Regions from separate parts of the Burkholderia sp. YIM B11467 genome, predicted to be linked through region 1. Evidence: predicted binding sites of a transcription regulator. Region 1 holds the regulator's gene; each other region holds the start of a gene.
What was found. The regulator FNR, encoded in region 1, switches genes on or off when oxygen is low (the NO sensors DNR and NnrR bind a similar motif). The targets are predictions, from matches to a motif close to TTGATNNNNATCAA.
Positions count from the first base shown of each region.

Region 2: a site for FNR is predicted at 1,839-1,852, ahead of clpB (ATP-dependent chaperone ClpB). Genes of this name have one in related genera too.
Region 3: a site for FNR is predicted at 3,568-3,581, ahead of ACTRWB_RS09775 (universal stress protein). Genes of this name have one in related genera too.
Region 4: a site for FNR is predicted at 2,416-2,429, ahead of adhP (alcohol dehydrogenase AdhP). Genes of this name have one in related genera too.

Region 1 is NZ_JBQVSQ010000001.1:1,127,244-1,132,467, forward strand. It holds gene ACTRWB_RS05130 (DUF3005 domain-containing protein) at 1-129, shown strand, start outside; gene ACTRWB_RS05135 (hypothetical protein) at 138-326, shown strand; gene ACTRWB_RS05140 (universal stress protein) at 712-1,179, shown strand; gene fnr (fumarate/nitrate reduction transcriptional regulator Fnr) at 1,283-2,029, shown strand; gene ACTRWB_RS05150 (LysR family transcriptional regulator ArgP) at 2,090-2,983, opposite strand; gene ACTRWB_RS05155 (LysE/ArgO family amino acid transporter) at 3,090-3,710, shown strand; gene ACTRWB_RS05160 (aldo/keto reductase) at 4,064-5,011, shown strand.
Region 2 is NZ_JBQVSQ010000006.1:53,191-58,414, reverse strand. It holds gene moaE (molybdopterin synthase catalytic subunit MoaE) at 1-376, shown strand, start outside; gene ACTRWB_RS21165 (group III truncated hemoglobin) at 437-997, opposite strand; gene ACTRWB_RS21160 (Rrf2 family transcriptional regulator) at 1,249-1,767, shown strand; gene clpB (ATP-dependent chaperone ClpB) at 1,925-4,522, shown strand; gene ACTRWB_RS21150 (YidB family protein) at 4,643-5,080, opposite strand; gene ACTRWB_RS21145 (ComEA family DNA-binding protein) at 5,169-5,224, opposite strand, start outside.
Region 3 is NZ_JBQVSQ010000002.1:584,858-590,081, reverse strand. It holds gene ACTRWB_RS09790 (lysozyme inhibitor LprI family protein) at 143-547, shown strand; gene ACTRWB_RS09785 (response regulator) at 620-1,267, opposite strand; gene ACTRWB_RS09780 (PAS domain S-box protein) at 1,264-3,378, opposite strand; gene ACTRWB_RS09775 (universal stress protein) at 3,699-4,169, shown strand; gene ACTRWB_RS09770 (cupin domain-containing protein) at 4,542-5,048, shown strand.
Region 4 is NZ_JBQVSQ010000002.1:430,744-435,967, reverse strand. It holds gene ACTRWB_RS09170 (sialidase family protein) at 1-1,268, shown strand, start outside; gene adhP (alcohol dehydrogenase AdhP) at 1,329-2,357, opposite strand; gene ACTRWB_RS09160 (TonB-dependent receptor) at 2,809-4,887, shown strand.

The DNA.
Region 1 (5,224 bases):
TTCGCCGCGCCGACGCCCGCAGACGACGAGCAGTTCGGTCCCGTCCACCGGATGTACGGCAGCGCGTACTGGCCCGGCCACGGACGGAAGCCGGAGCGCGTGATCGAGCTGACGGCCGTGCCTAAGTAGCCGGTGCGGTGTTTGAATCGATCGTTCGTTTGCAAACTGGCGTCGGTCGACCACCGATGGTTATGGATCGGCGCACGCGACGGGTGCTCGAACGAACGATTCCGCGCATCGGCATCGGCGGATCGATGCATGCCGCGCATCGCGATCACGCACATGCGTTGATCGAAGTCATGTCGAAACGGCGCGGTTGCGGTTGAATAACGATGCGTGCGGTTCGTCAGCGTGGCTGTTGTGCCGTGTCGAACTGGCATGCGTGCGTCGCGATGCGCGATTTCGATACCCGCGCATTCGGTCCTCGCGACGATGCGGTCTTCATCCGTGTTCGTCGTGCGTTCGATTGTCGAGCGCCTTGCGGAGACTGCACCGACCACGGATGCGACCCGACCATGCGACACGCGTCGCGCAGCGCAGGTTGCATCGCGTGCATGGTCGTGCGCCGCACCACCCGAAACACCGCGGCCGCGCGGCAGGACCGGCACCGCACTGCAAAGTCCCCGCCATTGGTTTACTCTGCCTCGCAGCAATGCTGAGCCTGATCGGCCATCCGGCCGACTTCGTTTCAACCCGCCACTCGGAGACACTATGTACAAGCGTATTCTGGTTGCCGTCGACGGCAGCGACACGTCCCGCCATGCATTCGATGCCGCGCTGGCGCTCGCGAAAGCACACGGCGCCGAGCTGCAACCGTTCTACGTCGTCGAGAACGCCGCGATCTACTACAACGTGCCCGGCTACGATCCGTCCATCCTGCGCGATCAGCTCGTCGCGCAGGGCGACGCGCTCGCGAAGGATTTCACGAAGCTGATGCAGGCAGCAGGCGTGAAGGGCGAGACGCGGCTGAACGAAGCGACGTCGCTCAACGACGTGTCGTCGCTGATCCTCGAAGGCACGAAGGCATTCGGCGCCGATCTGCTCGTGCTCGGCACGCACGGCCGCCGCGGGTTCCGCCGTCTCGTGCTCGGCAGCATCGCCGAACAATGCGTGCGGCACGCGACGCTGCCCGTGCTGCTGATTCCGGCGGCCGCCAACGCCGACGAGCAGGCCGCCTGAACGGCGTTCGGCATGCGCGCCCGGTCGCGACGTTTTGTCACCCGACAGCGGCAATTTGCGGTGGGACAATGATTCCGTCGATTCAACGCCGGAGTAAACGATCATGCTGACGCCCGTCGCTACACGTCCCGCCGCCACGCCTCATGCCGGCAGTTGGGCTCCTCGTCAGGCCGCGCACTGCTCGTCGTGCGCAATGCGGCACCTGTGCATGCCGCAGGGCCTGGCGCCCGAAGCACTCAGTCGCCTCGAGTCGGTCATCTGCGCGGCTCGCCCCGTCAAGCGCGGCGAAGCGCTGTTCCGCGAAGGCGACGCATTCGACAACCTGTACGCGGTGCGCTCGGGTTCGCTGAAAACCGTCGCGACACGCCACGACGGCCGCGAACAGGTCACGGGCCTGCATCTCGCGGGCGAAGCGCTCGGCCTCGACGGCATCTGCGACGACACGCATCCGCGCACCGCGGTCGCGCTGGAAGACAGCTCCGTCTGCGTGATTCCGTACAGCGCGCTCAAGACGCTGTGCTCGGAAGCCGGCTCGATGCAGTTGCGCATGCACAAGCTGATGAGCGAACAGATCGTGCGCGAAACGTCGCAAACGATGCTGCTCGGTTCGCTGAATGCCGAAGAACGTGTCGCCGCTTTCCTGCTCGATGTATCGTCGCGCTACCTGAAGCGCGGTTACTCGCCGTCGGAATTCAACCTGCGGATGACGCGCGAAGACATCGGCAGCTATCTCGGCATGACGCTCGAAACAGTCAGCCGCACGCTGTCGAAATTCCAGAAGCGCGCCCTGATCGAAATGCAGGGTCGCCACGTCCAGATCGTCGACTTCGACGGTTTGCATCAAGTCTGATGATGTCGCCCGGCGCGCGCCTGTCGCGCGCCGGGCGCGTCCTCCGTATCGCGCCGTCGATCAATCGAGAAACAGCGCGGCACGCGTCTTGAGCGCCGCGCTGAAATCGTCGAGCCAGCCGATCGACAGGCGCCAGCTCTGCCAGTAAAGATCGATGTCGGTGGTGCGTCCCGGCGACATGTCGACCAGTTCGCCCGCCGCCAGTTGGCGATCGACCATCCGGTCCGGACACATTCCCCATCCCAGCCCCGTTTCGCATGCGCGCAGATAGCCCGCGACATGCGGTATCCAGTGTTGCGGCGGATCGAGATCCGCACGCGTCACACGCCGGATGAAGCGCGCCTGCAGCCCGTCCTTCGGATTGAACATCACACACGGCGCGCGGCGCAGCGCGTCGCGCGTGACGCCCTTGCCGAAATAGCGTTCGTGAAATGCCGGCGAGCACACCGCGCGATAACGAATGCGCCCGAGCCGCGTCGAACGGCAGCCCTGGATCGGCTCGGCCTGCGCGGTCACCGCGCCCTGTACGCTGCCATCTCGGATGCGCGCCGCCGTGTAGTCCTGGTCGTCGATCACGAGGTCGAGCAGCATCTCGCGCTCCGTGCAGAACGGCCCCACCGCATCGATAAACCACGTCGCGACGCTGTCGTCGTTGACGGCCACGCGCAACATCGGCCATGCGCTCGTGATCGAGCCCGGCAGCGCCGGCATCCGGCCGCCCAGTTCCGCCTCGAGCAATTGCACGCGCTCGGTATGCCGGCACAGCAGCGCGCCGGACGTCGTCGCGACGCACGGCTGCCCGCGCTTGACGAGCACGCTGCCGACGCGTTCCTCCAGCAGTTTCACGCGCTGCGACACGGCCGACGGCGTGACGTTCAACTCCTTGGCCGCGCGCTCGAACGAGCCGTACCGGATCACCGCCGAGAGCGCATCGAGCAGGGCGTAGTCGAGCATTAGATTTCCTTAATCTGCATTAGGTGAATTAGCTTCTCTTATTTTCATGCTGACCGCAGACTAGCGCTACCCGATTATTCCGTCTACTGCTGCTATCGCTGTCATCATGAACTGGCTTGCTTTCTCTCACGGCGCCGCCCTGTGCGCGTCGCTCATCGTCACCATCGGCGCGCAGAACGCGTTCGTGCTCCGGCAGGGCATCATGCGTTCGCACGTCGGCAAGATCGTGCTGCTGTGCGCGCTGTCGGACATGCTCCTGATCGGCGCGGGCGTCGGCGGTGCGTCCGTGCTCGTCGAACGTTATCCGACTTTCGTTCATGCGGTGCTGTATGTCGGCCTCGCGTATCTCGCGTGGTTCGGCGTCAACGCGCTGCGCCGTGCGCTCAAGCCGGGCCACGAAACGCTCGACGTGCGCGGCGACGCGGTCGCGCCGCCGCCGCAGAGCGGCATGGCGGTCGTGCTGATGACGCTCGCATTCACGTGGCTCAACCCGCACGTGTATCTCGACACGTTCCTGCTGATCGGCACGGCCGGCGCACGCGAGCCGGAAGGCGCGCGGTCCGCGTTCGCGATCGGCGCGATGACGGTCAGCGTCGTGTGGTTCCTTGCGCTGGGTTATGGCGCGCGACTGCTGGCGCCGTGGTTCCGCAAGGCCGTTGCGTGGCGCGTGCTGGACGGCGCGATCGGCAGCATGGTGCTGTTCCTCGCGGCGGTGCAGTTGCGCTGACCGGCTCACCGTCGCACGGGCAGTTGCTTGCCGCCCGTCTTCCCATGCGCTCCGGCGCAACGCCGGGGCAGCCCGCTCTCCTGCTCGCCTCCCGTCGCGCAAGCCGCCGACAAAAATTCGCTCCCGATCCAACGCAGCCGTACGACGCGCTCGCGTAACGGACGAGCCGTCCGTTACTCGCCGCAAATCGCCCACCATCGCGGCGATGCGCCGACTGCACGAATCCGATCGATCGGCGAGAATGTCCGGTGTCCCGCGACCACGGCGGTACCGCACCGCGCCCCCGTCTCGCCGCGATCGTTTTGGCCCATCCCGCAGTTCGATCCCATCACCCATCGATATCGGAGCAGAACATGGCACTACGCACCCTCGGCACGTCGAACATCCAGGTTTCGCCGCTCGCCTTCGGCGGCAACGTCTTCGGCTGGACCGTCGACGAGAACGCATCGTTTTCGCTGCTCGACGCGCTCGCGGAAACCGGCATCAACTTCATCGACACGGCCGACGTCTATTCGGCCTGGGCGCCCGGCAACAGCGGCGGCGAATCGGAAACGATCATCGGCAAGTGGCTCAAGCGTTCCGGCAAGCGCGAACAGGTCGTGATCGCAACCAAGGTCGGGCTGCTGGCCGCGCGCGCGGGGCTGACCAAGGACAACATCCTGAAGGCCGCCGACGATTCGCTGCGCCGCCTGCAGACCGACTACATCGACCTGTATTTCTCGCATCGCGATCTCGCCGACACGGCCCCGCTCGAAGAAACGCTCGGCGCGTACCAGGCACTGATCGACGCGGGCAAGGTACGCATCATCGGCGCATCGAACTACAGCGGCGCACGCCTGCGCGAAGCCGCCGACGTCAGCAAGCGCGACGGCCTGCCCGCGTACCAGGTCATCCAGCCCGAGTACAACCTGATCGACCGCACCGACTACGAACGCGATCTCGAACCGGTCGTGCGCGACCTGAAGCTCGGCGTCGTCAACTACTACGCGCTCGCAAGCGGCTTCCTGTCGGGCAAATACCGCAGCGAGGCCGACCTGAAGAAGAGCGTGCGCGGCGATCGCGTCGCCGGTTATCTCGACGAACGCGGCCTGCGCATTCTCGCGGCGCTCGACGCCGTGTCGGCGAAGCACGATACGCAGCCGGCCGCGGTCGCCCTTGCGTGGCAGATCGCGCGGCCGACGATCACCGCGCCGATCGCGAGCGCGACATCGCTCGCGCAGCTCGGCCTGCTCGGCGACGCGATCCGCTTGCAGCTCGATCAGGACGACATCCGCCAGATCGACGCGGCCAGCGCAACCTGAAGTCCGCGGCGGCGACAGGCCGGCCCGTGGCGTCGCGCAATGCGGCGGCGCCGAGGCCGGCCTGGGTCGCGTGCGTTCCGCTGCCGCCGCATGCGCGGATGCGGGAAATCCGGCAATGGCGGATGGCTACAATGGTGTGCGCCCGGCGGCCGCGCGACTCGACACGGCCGAGCCGGCGTCCTTCGCGCTCGAACCCACACCACGCACAAAGAC
Region 2 (5,224 bases), on a different contig from region 1:
CGGCACGGTGCGCGACCTGAACGAAGGCGATTCGGTTGCCGCGATGGAGCTCGAACACTATCCGGGCATGACCGAGAAGGCGCTCGAGAGGATCGCGGCCGAGGCCGGCCGGCGCTGGCCCGGTATCGACGTCGCGATCGTGCATCGCGTCGGCAAGCTCCTCCCGCTCGACCAGATCGTGATGGTCGCGACGGTCGCCGCGCACCGCGGCGATGCGTTCGCGTCGTGCGAGTTCGTGATGGACTACCTGAAGACCGAGGCGCCGTTCTGGAAGAAGGAAACGACGCCGGACGGCGAGCGCTGGGTCGATGCCCGTACGACCGACGATGCCGCGCTCGCGCGCTGGGGCGTCGAATCGGGCAACACGCCGCGCTGAACGCGGCGTCCGCGCGCTGCGGCCATGTGTCGCAGATGCGCAATCGGTGCGCAATGCGCGTTACGCGTCCGGATCGGCGCTGCGCCCGATGATCTTCGTCGGAAACGGCTCGCCGCGGGTGCGCGACGGCAACGCATGCGGGTCGTCGCCCGTGTCGCGGCGGCGCGGCGCGATCGCGTCGAGCAGGGCCTGCTGCTCGGGCGGAATCCGATAATCCCAGCCGAACCGGCTCAACTGCAGGCTCTGCGCGATCCGCAGCGCGGGTTCCATGAAGCGGATCGCCGCGGGCGGTGCGTAGCGCATCTCGACGGTTTTCAGGAACAGCGACAGCCAGCGGCTGAAATGGGCCGGTTCGATCCCGTCGAGCGGCTGGTGCGCCTGCTGCACGTTGCCGCGATAGCCCTTGGTGCCGAGCACGAGGCTCGACCAGAACGTGACCATCTTCGGCAGATGGTCGTCCCAGCGGCCGGCCAGCTTCGCGTCGAACACGGGCCCGAGTAGCGGATCGGCGCGCACGCGGTCGTAGAACGCGTAGACGAGCGCGCGGATGTTGTCTTCGGTCGGCTCGGCATCGCGAGGGCGGGCCGGGGCGGTATCGGGCAAGGCGGGGATGACGGTCATGGCTAAAAGGGCCGGGAGAGCTGGGCAACGTCAACGCGGCGGCGTGGGCAACGGACAGGACGCCGGCCGGATTTTGACGCAAAATAGCGTCCAACACCCCCTGAAAAACGTGCAGATGTCACGCATCTTATATGTGCGCGCGCCATCCCGGCAACCCGGGTTGCGAAACAGGGCCGTCGGTCGGCCCCCGCGCATCCCGATCGGCCCGGTTCACGTGACCGGGGCATGATCGATCTTTTCCGTATTCGCCCATGAGACTCACCGACTACACCGACTATTCGCTGCGCGTGATGCTGTACCTTGCCGTGCGCGGCGAGGGGCTCGCGACGATCCAGGAGATTTCGGATGCCTACGGCATCTCGAAGAACCATCTGATGAAAGTCGTGCAGCAGCTCGGCGAGTCGGGATGGGTCGACACGGTCCGCGGCCGCAACGGCGGGCTGCGCCTCTTCCCCGAATCGCTGCAGCTGACGGTCGGCCAGGTCGTGCGCGCGACCGAGAGTGACTTCGCACTGGTCGGCTGCTTTTCGACCGACGACGGCGAGTCGCGCGGTTGCGTGATCGAGCCGCAGTGCCGCCTGAAGGGCGTGCTGGCGGCCGCACGCGATGCGTTCTTCGCCGAACTCGACTGTCACACGCTCGGCGAGCTGGTCGAAGATGCGTCGCCGCTCGTGGCGTTGCTCGGCATCCGTCCGTTCGCGCTCGTGCGTGCCGAGCCGGCACCGGACGAAGCGGCTGCAGCCGTCGAGCCGCCGTCGACGGCCGGCTGACGCGCGGGCACCGCGTCCCGCGATCCGGTCGCGGCCTGCTCCCGGGCCGCTTCACGGATATCCAGCAATTTTTGCGCTGAATCAACCCGAATTTCGCTTGAAAGCCGCATAACCATCCTCATCTTGGTGTTAATCGAAAATTGGAGGTCTCGACTAAATGAGAATCGACAAGCTCACCACCAAGTTCCAGGAAGCACTCTCGGACGCGCAAAGCCTCGCGGCAGGCCGCGACAATCAATACATCGAACCCGTTCACGTGCTGGCGGCGCTGGTCGCCCAGCAGGACGGTTCCGCCCGCTCGCTGATGTCGCGCGCGGGTGTTCACATCCAGGCGCTGCAAGGCGCACTGAACGAAGCCATCTCGCGCCTGCCGCAAGTGACGGGCACGGGCGGCGACATCCAGATCGGCCGCGAGCTGGCCGGGCTGCTGAACCAGGCCGACAAGGAAGCACAGAAGCTCAACGACACGTTCATCGCGAGCGAGATGTTCCTGCTCGCGGTCTCCGACGACAAGGGCGAAGCCGGCAAACTCGCGCGTCAGCACGGTCTCACGCGCAAGTCGCTCGAAGCCGCGATCGCCGCGGTGCGCGGCGGCTCGCAGGTGCACAGCCAGGACGCGGAAAGCCAGCGCGAGGCGCTCAAGAAATACACGGTCGACCTGACCGAGCGTGCCCGTGCGGGCAAGCTCGATCCGGTGATCGGCCGCGACGACGAAATCCGCCGCTCGATCCAGATCCTGCAGCGCCGCACGAAGAACAACCCGGTGTTGATCGGCGAGCCGGGCGTCGGCAAGACCGCGATCGTTGAAGGGCTCGCGCAACGGATCGTCAACGGCGAAGTGCCCGAGACGCTGAAGGGCAAGCGCGTGCTGTCGCTCGACATGGCCGCGCTGCTCGCGGGCGCGAAGTACCGTGGCGAATTCGAGGAGCGCCTGAAGGCCGTGCTCAACGACATCGCGAAGGACGAAGGCCAGACGATCGTCTTCATCGACGAAATCCACACGATGGTCGGCGCGGGCAAGGCCGAAGGCGCGATGGATGCGGGCAACATGCTGAAGCCGGCGCTGTCGCGCGGCGAGCTGCACTGCATCGGCGCGACCACGCTCGACGAATACCGCAAGTACATCGAGAAGGATGCCGCGCTCGAGCGCCGCTTCCAGAAGGTGCTGGTCGACGAGCCGAGCGTCGAGGCGACGATCGCGATCCTGCGCGGGCTGCAGGAGAAGTACGAACTGCACCACGGCGTCGACATCACCGACCCGGCGATCGTCGCCGCGGCCGAGCTGTCGCACCGCTACATCACCGACCGTTTCCTGCCCGACAAGGCGATCGACCTGATCGACGAAGCCGCTTCGAAGATCAAGATGGAAATCGATTCGAAGCCCGAAGAGATGGACAAGCTCGACCGCCGGCTGATCCAGCTGAAGATCGAGCGCGAAGCCGTGAAGAAGGAGCCGGACGAAGCGTCGCAGAAGCGCCTGCAGCTGATCGAGGAAGAGATCGACCGCCTCGGCCGCGAATACGCGGACCTCGAGGAGATCTGGACCGTCGAGAAGGCCGCGGTGCAAGGCAGCGCGCAGTTGAAGGAAGAGATCGAGAAGGTGCGTGCGGACATCGCGCGGCTGCAGCGTGACGGCAAGCTGGAGAAGGTCGCCGAACTGCAGTACGGCAAGCTGCCGCAGCTCGAGGCGCAACTGAAGCAGGTTACGCAGGCCGAAGAGAAGGAGCAGCACAACCCGACGCGTCCGCGCCTGCTGCGCACGCAGGTCGGCGCCGAGGAAATCGCGGAAGTCGTGTCGCGTTCGACGGGGATTCCCGTGTCGCGGATGATGCAGGGCGAACGCGAGAAGCTGCTGCACATCGAGGAAAAGCTGCACGAGCGTGTGGTCGGCCAGCACGAGGCGATCGGCGCGGTGGCCGACGCGATCCGCCGTTCGCGCGCGGGTCTTGCCGATCCGAACCGTCCGTACGGCTCGTTCCTGTTCCTCGGCCCGACGGGTGTCGGCAAGACCGAGCTGTGCAAGGCGCTGGCGTCGTTCCTGTTCGATTCGGAAGAGCACCTGATCCGCATCGACATGAGCGAATTCATGGAGAAGCACAGCGTCGCGCGGCTGATCGGCGCGCCGCCGGGCTATGTCGGCTACGAGGAAGGCGGCTACCTGACGGAAGCCGTGCGCCGCAAGCCGTACAGCGTGATCCTGCTCGACGAGATCGAGAAGGCGCATCCGGACGTGTTCAACGTGCTGCTGCAGGTGCTCGACGACGGCCGCATGACGGACGGGCAGGGGCGCACGGTCGACTTCAAGAACACGGTGATCGTGATGACGTCGAACCTCGGCTCGCAGGTGATCCAGGCGATGACGGGTGCGCCGCAGGACGAGATCAAGGACGCCGTGTGGCTCGAGGTGAAGCAGCATTTCCGCCCCGAGTTCCTGAACCGGATCGACGACGTCGTCGTGTTCCATGCGCTCGACCGCAGCAACATCGAGTCGATCGCGAAGATCCAGCTGGCGCGCCTGCACGAGCGGCTCGCGAAGCTCGACATGGCGCTCGACGTGTCGGAAGCGGCGCTCGAGCAGATCGCGAAGGTCGGCTACGATCCGCTGTTTGGCGCGCGGCCGCTGAAGCGCGCGATCCAGCAGGAGATCGAGAACCCGGTCGCGAAGCTCATCCTCGCGGGCCGCTTCGGTCCGAAGGACGTGATTCCCGTCGACATCAACGACGGCAAGTTCGTGTTCGACCGCGTCGTTCACTGATCGCCTGCCATCGGCCGCCCGCCCGGTTCGCGCCGGGCGCGCAAAAACAAACACCCCGCCTCGGCGGGGTGTTTGCTTATGGGGTGGCTGAAGCGGCCGCTGCGCGGCGCGCCTGGCCCTTTAGCCCTGCTTGTTGCCGCCGAACATGCCGGCGAGCTGCGACAGCGAGCCGAGCACGTTCGACGGGTCGACCTGCGCCTGGCCGTCGGCCGGCACCGCGCCGTCCGGCGTCGCGTGGTTCACGACGTGCGGCAGCACCTGCGCGAGGACGGTCGATGCCATCGACGGATCGACGCCGAACTTGCTCGCCAGCGCGCCGATCGCGTCGGAGCCGAGCACGTTCTGCAGCGCGTCGGGCGAGATCGGCTGGTTCTGGCCGTTGCCGACCCACGAGCCGATGATGTCGCCGGCGCCGCCTGCCTTGAACTTCTCGATCAGGCCGTTCAGGCCGCCCGGCTGGTTGTTGATGAATTCGAGCGCGGTGGTGATCAGCGCGCTTTGCGAGTTGCCGCCTGCCTGGCCGCCGATCAGACCGCCAACGATGTCGAGGAGACCCATGGTTCTTCACCTTCACTGAGAAGGGCGCCGTGACGACGGCGCCCGTTGAACGAATACCGCGCGCACGCCGTCGCGCGCGCGGCGCACATCAGGCGCCCGACGCCGCGGCGGCGGAGGCTGCCTTGTCCTTCTTGCTCTTCTTCT
Region 3 (5,224 bases), on a different contig from region 1:
AGCCGGCGCGCGCATGATGCCGGCTGACAAGCGATCGCGCGTGCGCTAGCATCGCGGACGGTGTCGCCGCGCGCCGAGGCGCGGCTGGGGCGTCAGGCTCCGCACCGGGTTCCACGACCTCAACGAACAACAAGGAGCATCCATGCGTGTCTTGACCGGTCTGCTGTGCTCGCTGGCACTGGCGGCGAACGTCGCCCATGCGCAGACGAATTGTGCGGACGCGACGGATCAGGCGGCGATGACGGCATGTGCCGACCGCGCGTACAAGAAATCCGACGGGGAGTTGAACCGGGCCTACCAGGCCGTCACCGCGCGCCTGCGCGATGCACGGCCGCTTGCCGACAAACTGGTGAATGCGCAGCGCGCGTGGATCGCGTACCGCGATGCCGAATGCAATTTCTCCAGCGCGAACGCCGAGGGCGGCAGCGTGTATCCGATGGTCGTGTCGACCTGCCTCGACGATCTGACGAAGGCGCGCACCGAAACGCTGAAGGGTTATCTGTCCTGCGAGGAAGGCGACCTCGCGTGTCCGGTGCCTGCCAAGTAACGGGCGCGCTCGGTGCAACCGGCCGAATGTCGCGGCCGGTCAATCCAGCGATCCGCTGCTGGGCATCGTCCGTTACACGTCGTCCGTTTCGTCGAGCAGCTTGTGCCGCATCGCGTAACGCACCAGCGCGGCTTCGTGCGGCATCTGCATCTTTTCCAGGATCCGCGTCTTGTAGGTGCTGACCGTCTTCGCGCTCACGCACAGCGCCTGCGCGATCTCGGTCAGCGTCTGGCCGGCGGCGATCCGCCGGAACACGTCGAATTCGCGGTCGGACAGCCGCTGGTGCGGCAACGTCTCGGCCGGCTCGTTCAGGCTCTGCGCGAACTGCTCCGCCATCGCGAGGCTCACGTAGACGCCGCCCGACGCCACCTTGGTCACCGCGCCGACCAGCTCGGCGCTCGCGCTTTCCTTCGTCAGATAGCCCGACGCACCCGCACGGAACGCGCGCACCGCGTATTGCTGTTCCGCATGCATCGTCAGCACGAGCACGCGCAGCGCGGGCTTCTCGTCCTTGATCTGCTTGATCAGTTCGACGCCGTTGCGGCCCGGCATCGACAGGTCGAGCACGAGCACCTGCGCGGGCGTCGAACGCACGAGCGCGATCGTCGACGGGCCGTCGCAGGCTTCTCCGGCCACCTCGAATCCGGTGGCGTTCTGGAGGATGTGTCGTAGACCGTCACGTACGAGCGTGTGGTCGTCGGCGATGAGCACCTTGATCATGAGATAAGCGATTCCTGTTGAACGGTACTGAGCGGAAACGACACGGTAATCGAGAAACCGCGCGCGAGCGCGGTGTCGATCGTCACGGTGCCGCCCAGCATGTGTGCGCGTTCGCGAATGCCGATCAGGCCGAACGATTTGTCCTCGTGGGCCGGACCGCCGGGCGCCGCGCCGCGGCCGTTGTCCGCGACGCGTAACACGCAGAAGCCTTCCTCGACGTCGAGCCGCAGCGCGACGCGCGTCGCATCCGCATGGCGCGCGACGTTCGTCAGCGCTTCCTGAACGATGCGGAACAGCGTGGTTGCGCCCGCGCTGGTAAAGGTGAGGCCGCCGGTTTCGACGTGACGCTCGACATCGATCCCGTAGCGGTTCGTGAAATCGTTCGCGAGCCATTCGATCGCGGGCACGAGGCCGAGATCGTCGAGCATCACGGGCCGCAGGTCGGCCGCGATGCGCCGAACCGATGCGACCGTCGCGTCGATCAGCCGCCGCATGCCTTGCAGGTGCGACTGCACGTCCTCGTCGGGTTGTGCGCGGCCGGGCACGCGCAACTGCTGCTCGACGACCGACAGGTCCATCTTCAGCGCGGTCAGTTGCTGGCCGAGATCGTCATGCAGTTCGCGCGCGATGCGGGTTTTTTCTTCCTCCCGCACGTTCTGCAGGTTCGCCGACAGTTCGCGCAATTCCTCGCGCGACCGCTTCAGCGCGTTCTCGGCACGCAGCCGCTCGGTGATGTCGCGCAGCATCACCGTGTAGAGCTTGCCCGACGCATCGCGGATCTGCGAGATCGATGCCTCGATCGGAAATTCCTCGCCGTTGGCGCGCAGCCCGAACAGCACGCGCTGGCGGCCCATCTGCCGCTCGGAAACGCCCGTCACGCCGAACTGGTCGACGTGCTTCGCGTGCGCGGCGCGGAACCGTTCGGGGATGAAGCGCGACAGCGGTGCGCCGATCGCCTCCATCGCGGACACGCCGAACACCTGCTCGGCCATCGGATTGAAGATCACGACCGTCTGCTTCTCGTCGATCGTGATGATCGCTTCCATCGACGAGCGGATGATGCCCATCATCCGCGCCTCGTTGAGGATGCCGCGGCTGCTCGCGCCGGCATCCGCCGCGGCGCCGGACCGGCCGCGCACCAGCGCATGGACGAGCGCCGCGAACGCGAACGACGCGATCAGCCCCGCGGCGAGCACGGTGCCGGCCGCGCGCTGCGCGCCGGTCGCGCTCGGGCGGCCGTCCGCGGAATAGGCGAGCGTCAGCACGGTGCCGCCGAAATTCAGTTCCTCGGTGCGCCGCAACAGGTCGGGCGACGTCGAGGCCTCGTCGGTCGTCGTCTCGACGCTGACGATCGCGCGCCGATCGCCGCCGGCGGTCATCCACAGGTCGATCCCGCGTTCCGCGTCGAGCGCGCGCTCGACCAGGCGCCGCGGGCTCAGCGCCGCGAACAGCACCCCGTCGGCGCCGGCTTCGCGCGTGCCGGACGGTGTGGCGGCCGCGTGCGGCGAGGTGGTCACGGGCAGGAACAGCGTGAGGGTGCGCGCGTCGCGGGATGTGTCGTCGTCGGCCGAGTGGACGCCGAGCGCGATGTCGCCGGACTGCAGCGCGCGCGCCAGCGGCGCGGCGTCGGACGTGCCGAAGCGTACGACCGACGAACTCGATGCGGGCGCGCTGAGCGTCGCGGCCGCGAACGCGCCCGCCGGCATCGGTCTCGCGCCGGCGAGGGCGCTACGCGTCGCGGGCGGCAGCGGGACATAGCCGATCTGCCGGACCGGCGAGCGGCCGCTGTCGAGATCGAGCGTCTCCGCATAACGGCGCCATTGCTCGGACGTCATGTCCGGGACGAGATTGAACACGCCGCGCGCGCCTTCGAGCACGGCGACGCCGGACTGCAGTTCGTGGCGCAGCATCGCGGTCACGTGCGTCGTGCGGCGTTCGAAGCGTGTACGGACGGCGCCTTGCCACTGCTCGCGCACCAGCAGGGCGACGCCGAGCGACAGCACCGCGCCGGCGCACAGCGCAACGACGCCGGCCGCGAGCGGCTGGCGTAACATGATCTGGAGGCGCGTGGGCCCTCGGGCATCACGCGTCGGGGTTCCACTGGCGGTCATTCGATGGTCATTCGGTTGTCGGGGCAGCCCTTGGTACTCGGGCAGCGCGGCAAAACCGGGCAAAACTCGCACCGGCTGCGTGCAACGTCTGTTTTCAAGATGAAATTGTGCGCGTTTTACACTTTTTATGTAATGGGGTCAGCTGAAAATGCGGCAAGCGGTGCGGAGCAGCGGGCGTGCCGGCCGCGCTTGACGCGCATCAAGAGGCGCGTCGGCACGTGGAGCAGACTGTTCGGCAGGCAAGTCGGCACCGGGTCGGCTTGCGGTAACGGGCCGCCGTTGCGCAGCGCGCGACGCGTGTCCGGTCGGAGGGACGGACCATGTACAAGCGGATTTTCGTCGGGCTCGACGGCAGCCCGAGCGCGCGTCTCGCGCTGAACGAGGCGATCCGGATCGCAGCGGCGTCCGGTGGCGAGGTCACTTGCGCGTACGTTGTCGAGCATCGGCCGCAGCTCGTCGACGTCGATGCGGGCTTCGCGGCCGAGCGCGATGGCGATGCGGCCGCCACCGCTGCCGCGACGCCGGTGCTCGACGCTGCGAAAGCGGTGCTCGAGCAGCAGCACGTGCAGGGCTCCGTGCGCGCGCTCGACGCATACGGCGAGGACGTCGCCACGGTGCTGATGCGCACGGCGGCTGAAGCCGACGCCGACCTGATCGTGATGGGCACGAGCGGGCGGCACGGGCTGCGCCGGCTGCTGCTCGGCAGCGTCGCGGAATCGCTGCTGCGCGCGGCCGACCGGCCCGTGCTGCTGGTGCGGCACGACGAGCCGGCCGCGCCGACGGCCGCGTGATGCACGCGGTGAGGCGCTGACGCATCAGCGATCGCGGGCAGGGGACTGCCGCTCGCGTTCGCCGGATGTCTGCGTGATGAAACGCGCGACGCGCCGATCGGCGCACCGCGCGCGAGTGCGCCTGTCGCGTTCGACGCATGCGTCGTCGGGATGAGGGCGCCCCGGATGCGCACGCATGGGCGTTTTTGCGCACCCGCGGTTGCATCCCGACACGCAGTTCTGGCAGCATCGACCGGTGTCCGCTTCTTCGCCGCGTGCATGGCCGCGGCGATCGACGCCGCGGCATCCGTCAGTAGCCGACCCGGTCGCATCCGCGATGAACGGGGCCGTACGCCGGATGCCCGGTTCCTTACCTTACCGACGTCATCCGCCATGCCGATTTCCGCCGCCGACCTGATTCGCCAGTTCAATCTGCAGCCGCACCCCGAGGGCGGCTATTTCCGCGAAACCTACCGCGCGACCGATGCCGTCGTGCGGCCGGCCGACGGCGCGCCGCGCGCCGCGTCGACCGCGATCTACTACCTGCTGTGCGACGGCGCCTATTCGTCGTGGCACCGGATCCGTTCCGACGAGGTCTGGCATTTCTACGCGGGCGATCCGATCGAAGTGTGGGTGCTCGACGAGCGCGACGGGCTGACGATCCACCGGCTCGGCAACCCGCTCACGCATCCGGGCACCGTGTTCCAGGCGGTCGTGCCGGCCGGATGCTGGTTCGGCGCGCGCTGCGCGTTGCCGGAGCACGTCGCGCTTGTCGGCTGCACGGTTGCGCCGGGGTTCGAGTTCGCGGAATTCGAGCTGGCGGATCCGGCTACGCTGGCCGCCGCGTTTCCCGACTACGCGGAACACGTCGCCCAGCTCGCGCCGCGTCCGGACGCGTGAGCGCGACAGCGGCGCAGGCAGCGGCCCGAAGCCCGCGCGGACGGCGTGTGTTCCGCGCGATTATGGCCAAACCCGTTTAGAATGCCCGTCATGCACAAGGTCGGCTGCGGACGTGCCGCGGCGGCCGTTGCGCAGCCGTCCCGACGCCCCCGGTCGCACGGCCCGCATGTCTTCCA
Region 4 (5,224 bases), on a different contig from region 1:
TCGCGGTCAATCCGGCCAACCCGCAAAACATGATCGGCGTGTGGCAGCAGGACCGCTGGTCGAACGGCGGCGCGCACGGCCATGTCGCGGGCTACACGTTCGACGGCGGCGCCACCTGGGCACGGACGACGCAGCCGTTCAGTGCATGCGCGCCGGGCGGGCTGTCGTACGAACGCGCGTCGGACCCGTGGGTATCGATCGGGCCGGACGGCACTGCGTACTCGGTCGCGATCACGTTCAACCAGTCGAACAACAGCAACGCGGTCGCCGGCTCGGTATCGACCGATGGCGGGCAGACGTGGAGCAGTCCCGCGTTGCTGGTCGCGAACAACGAACCGACGACGCAGTTCTTCAACGACAAGGAATCGGTGACGGCGAACCCGGTGAAGGCCGGCACCGCGTACGCGGTATGGGACCGCCTCGAACTGCCGAACGGCAACCCGTACGCGAACCTGCACACGCAGGCGTTCCGCGGGCCGACGCTGTTCTCGAAGACAACCGACGGCGGCAAGACGTGGAGCAAGGCGAAAGTCATCGTCCACGTGCGGTCGCGCCAGCAGACGATCGGCAACCAGATCGTCGTCGATCCGAAGAGCGGCACGCTCTACGATTTCTTCGACCTGATCCAGCCGCCGTTCAGCAAGGCCGCCGGCAAGGTCGCGTTCATCAAGTCGACCGACGACGGCGCGACGTGGACGCAGCCGCAGGTGATCGCGGGGCTGCAGACGGTCGGCGTGACGGACCCGAACACCGGCGAACCCGTGCGCACCGGCGACATCATTCCCGAGCCCGCGATCGATCCCGCGTCGGGCCAGCTTTACGTCGTGTGGCAGGACAGCCGCTTCAACGGCGGCAAGTACGACGAGATCGCGCTATCGACGTCCAAGGACGGCGGTGCGTCCTGGAGCGCGCCGCTGCAGGTCAACACGCCGACCGGCCGGCCGGCCTTCAATCCGTCGGTGCGTGTCGACAACGCAGGCGCCGTGATGGTCACCCACTACGACTTCCGCGACCTGCTGGCCGGGAACACGACGACGCTGCCGACGGGCTTCTGGCGCAAGATCTCGCTCGACGGCGGCACCACGTTCGTCGCCGAGCGGCGCGTCGGCGGCCCGTTCGACATGAAACTCGCGCCGAACGCCGAAGGCTTCTTCATCGGCGACTATCAGGGCCTCGACGTCGGCCCGTCGTCGTCGTTCCATCCGTTCTTCGTCCAAACCAACGCGGGCAACCTGACGAATCGCACGGACGTGTTCTTCGCGCAGTAACGCGAACCCTGCGGCACGGCCGCCGTCGCGACGCGATCCGCCACGCGGCGGCCGCATGCATCACTGCATGTCGGTCAGCACGATGCGCCCGTCGACCTTGCCTTCGCGCAGCTTTGCGAACACGTCGTTGATGTTGCCGAGCCGGTCGCGATGGATATGCGCACGCACCAGGCCGTCGGCCGCGAAGTCGAGCGATTCCTGCAGATCGCGCCGCGTGCCGACGATCGAGCCGCGCACGGTAATGCCGTTCAGCACCGTCGAGAAAATCGGCAACGGGAAATCACCGGGCGGCAGGCCGTTGAGCGCAACCGTGCCGCCGCGCCGCACCATCCCGAGCGCCTGTGCGAACGCACTGCGCGACACCGCCGTGACGAGTACGCCGTGCGCGCCGCCGATTTCCTTCTGGATCACTTTCGCCGGATCGTCGACCGATGCGTCGATCGTCAGTTGCGCGCCGAGCTGCCGCGCGAGCGCGAGCTTGTCGGTCGAAATGTCGATCGCCGCGACGTGCAGGCCCATCGCACGCGCGTACTGCACCGCCACATGCCCAAGCCCGCCGATGCCGGAGATCGCGATCCACTGCCCGGGGCGCGTATCGGTCACGCGAATCCCCTTGTAGACGGTCACGCCCGCGCACAGGATCGGCGCGATTTCGTCGAACTCGACCTGCGCAGGCAGATGGCCGACGTAGTCGGGATCGGCCAGCACGTATTCCGCGTAGCTGCCGTTCACCGAATAGCCCGTGTTCTGCTGACCGTGGCACAGCGTTTCCCAGCCCGTGTGGCAGTACTCGCAATGTCCGCAGGCCGTGTAGAGCCACGGCACGCCGACGCGGTCACCCTCGCGCACGTGCGTGACGCTCGCGCCAACGGCCGCGACGATGCCCACGCCTTCATGCCCCGGAATGAACGGCAACGACGGTTTGACGGGCCAGTCGCCGTCGGCCGCGTGCAGGTCGGTATGGCAGACGCCCGATGCCTTGATGTTGACGAGGATCTGGCCGGGGCCCGGCACCGGCACGGGCACTTCCTCGATGCGCAATGGTTCGCCGAATGCGTGCACCACGGCCGCTTTCATGGTTTGCGTCATGCGTCGCTCCTGTCTGGTCATTGAGCGACCCAGTATCCGGTTTCGGAACCGGAGGACGTTGATGCGTATCAACGCGATGCGCGCTGTCCGGCGATCGCGGCTGCATCATCGCAGCGCACGGCGGCACGGCACGATCGGGCGCGCCGCTTCGTTCCACGCCGCGCCGGCGTAAGCACGGACCATCGCCGGCCAGCGCGCCTGCCACTTCAGCCGACCTTTCGTCGGTCCGACGGAAACCGTACGTACCGCTGCCATTCGGCTTGGAATTTGAAATGATATAACATATCATTTCGTGTGCTCGTCCGCCTGACGCCGTTCCACTGTGGGTGGCCGAGCCTCGCCGAGCCATGTCCCAACGGGTCACTCCGCGTCACAGACGCAACAATATATCGTATCCAGTCGTGACCCGCATCGCTCGTTATCCGATCCGATTCCAACCGATTCACCGACCATGCGCGACCTCCCTCGTCTACCGCTTCGCCCGCTCTCGCCCCTTTCGCTGATGCTGTTCGCCGCCGCCGCGCACGCGCAGGCCGATGCGCCCGCCGCATCGGGCACGCCGTCCGCCGCTCCGCTCGCGCCGATCTTCGTGACCGCGAACCCGCTCGGCGACACCGAACTGATCGCGCCGACCGCGCAGCTTTCCGGCGATGCGCTGACGCGCCGCCAGGCCGATTCGCTCGGCGAAACGCTCAACGGGCTGCCCGGCGTGTCGACCACCACCTACGGGCCGATGGTCGGCCGCCCGATCATCCGCGGGATGGACGGTGACCGGATCCGGCTGCTGCAGAACGGCGTCGCGGCCTACGACGCGTCGTCGCTGTCGTACGACCATGCGGTGCCGCAGGATCCGCTGTCGATCGAGCGCGTCGAGATCGTGCGCGGCCCGGCCGCGCTGCTGTACGGCGGCAACGCGGTGGGCGGCGTCGTCAACACGATCGACAACCGCATTCCGCGCGAAGCGATCCAGGGCGTGACCGGCGCAGTCGACGCGCGCTACGGCGGCGCGAATTCGGTACGTGCGGGCGCCGCGCAAGTCGAAGGCGGCAACGGCCGCTTCGCGTTCCACGTCGACGCGTTCGACCGCGAAACGAGCAAGCTGCGGATTCCCGGCTACGCGCGCAGCAGCCAGCAGCGCGCGATAGACGGCCCCGACACGCCGCAGCCGGTCGGCAGCGTGCCGAACAGCGACGGCCGCGTGCACGGCGGCGCGGTGGGCGCGTCGTACACGTGGGCGGACGGTTTCGCGGGCCTGTCGTACAGCGGCTACGAGTCGAACTACGGCTCCGTCGCGGAGAGCGACGTGCGGCTGCGGATGCGCCAGGAACGCCTCGCGCTTGCGTCCGAGGTGCGCAACCTGAACGGGCCATTCACGAAGCTGAAATTCGATTTCGCGTACACCGACTACCGCCACAAGGAAGTCGACAACGGTCAGACCGCAACCACCTTCCGCAACCGCGGCTACGAGGCGCGCATCGAGGCGCAACACCGCAAGATCGGCCCGTTCGAAGGCGCGATCGGCGTGCAGTTCGGCCAGAACACGTTCTCCGCGCTCGGCGACGAGATGCTCGTGCCGTCCACGCGCACGAACAGCGTCGCGCTGTTCGGCCTCGAGGAATGGCAGGTCGTACCGGCGCTGAAGCTGAGCCTCGGCGGCCGCTTCGAGCATGTGAAGGTCGATCCCGATCCGGCCGGCGTCGAGAAATTCGCGGGCGCGCAACCGCGCGACTTCAATGCGGGCAGCCTGTCGGCCGGCGCGCTGTTCTCGCTGACGCCCGTGTGGTCGGTGGCGGCGAACGTCGCGTACACCGAACGCGCACCGACTTTCTATGAGCTGTATTCGAACGGTCCGCACGATGCGACCGGCCAGTTCCTGATCGGCAACCCGAACGCATCGAAGGAAAAGGCCGTGTCGACCGACCTGTCGCTGCGCTATGCGAGCGGCCCGAACCGCGGTAGCGTCGGCGTGTTCTACAACCGCTTCTCGAACTACCTGACCGAGTACAACACGGGGCGCGTCGTCAACGACGACGGCGAGCCCGTCGCACCCGGCACCGACGGTTCGCTCAGCGAGGCGATCTATCGCGGCGTGCGCGCCGAGTTCTACGGTATCGAGCTGGACGGCAAGTGGCGCGCCTTCTCGCGGCGCGGCCATACGGTCGACCTGGAACTGACGGCCGACTACACGCACGCACGCAACGTCGACACGGGCCAGCCGCTGCCGCGCATCGCACCGCTGCGCGCGACGCTCGCGGCCGACTACGGCTACGGTCCGTTCGGTGCACGCGCGCAGGTCACGCATGCATGGTCGCAGCACCGCGTGCCGGACAACGACTTCTCGACGGACGGCTACACGTCGCTCGGCGTGATGCTGACCTACAAGTTCCGCGTCGGCCCGACGCACTGGCTCGCGTACCTGCGAGGCGACAACCTGACGAACCAGGAAATCCGCTACTCGACCTCGGTCGTGCGCGGCTTCTCGCCGCAAGGCGGCCGCAGCGCGATGGCCGGATTGCGCACCACGTTCTGACCCTCTCAGGGCCTGCGGTTGGCGCCGCAGGCCCGTGGCGCGACAACGATTCGCCGCCAATTTCCATTTATCCGCCATTACCACAGCATGGTGCAGCGCACGTCAATGACGCGTACCGGTTCCCGCCTCCCGATTCATCCGCAAGGAAATTCCGTTATTCACCCATAAATTGAAACAAAATCATCAGACGATTATTAACAAAAAGATGATTTTTGTTTCACCAATAAAACCGGTTTCAAATTCTGCGTATAAATTTTCGAATCACGGGTGATCCGCTGTTTTTTGACAAGAATCAATTCCGCCCCGCCCCACAAGGCTCTCATCGCTAAAAAAACTA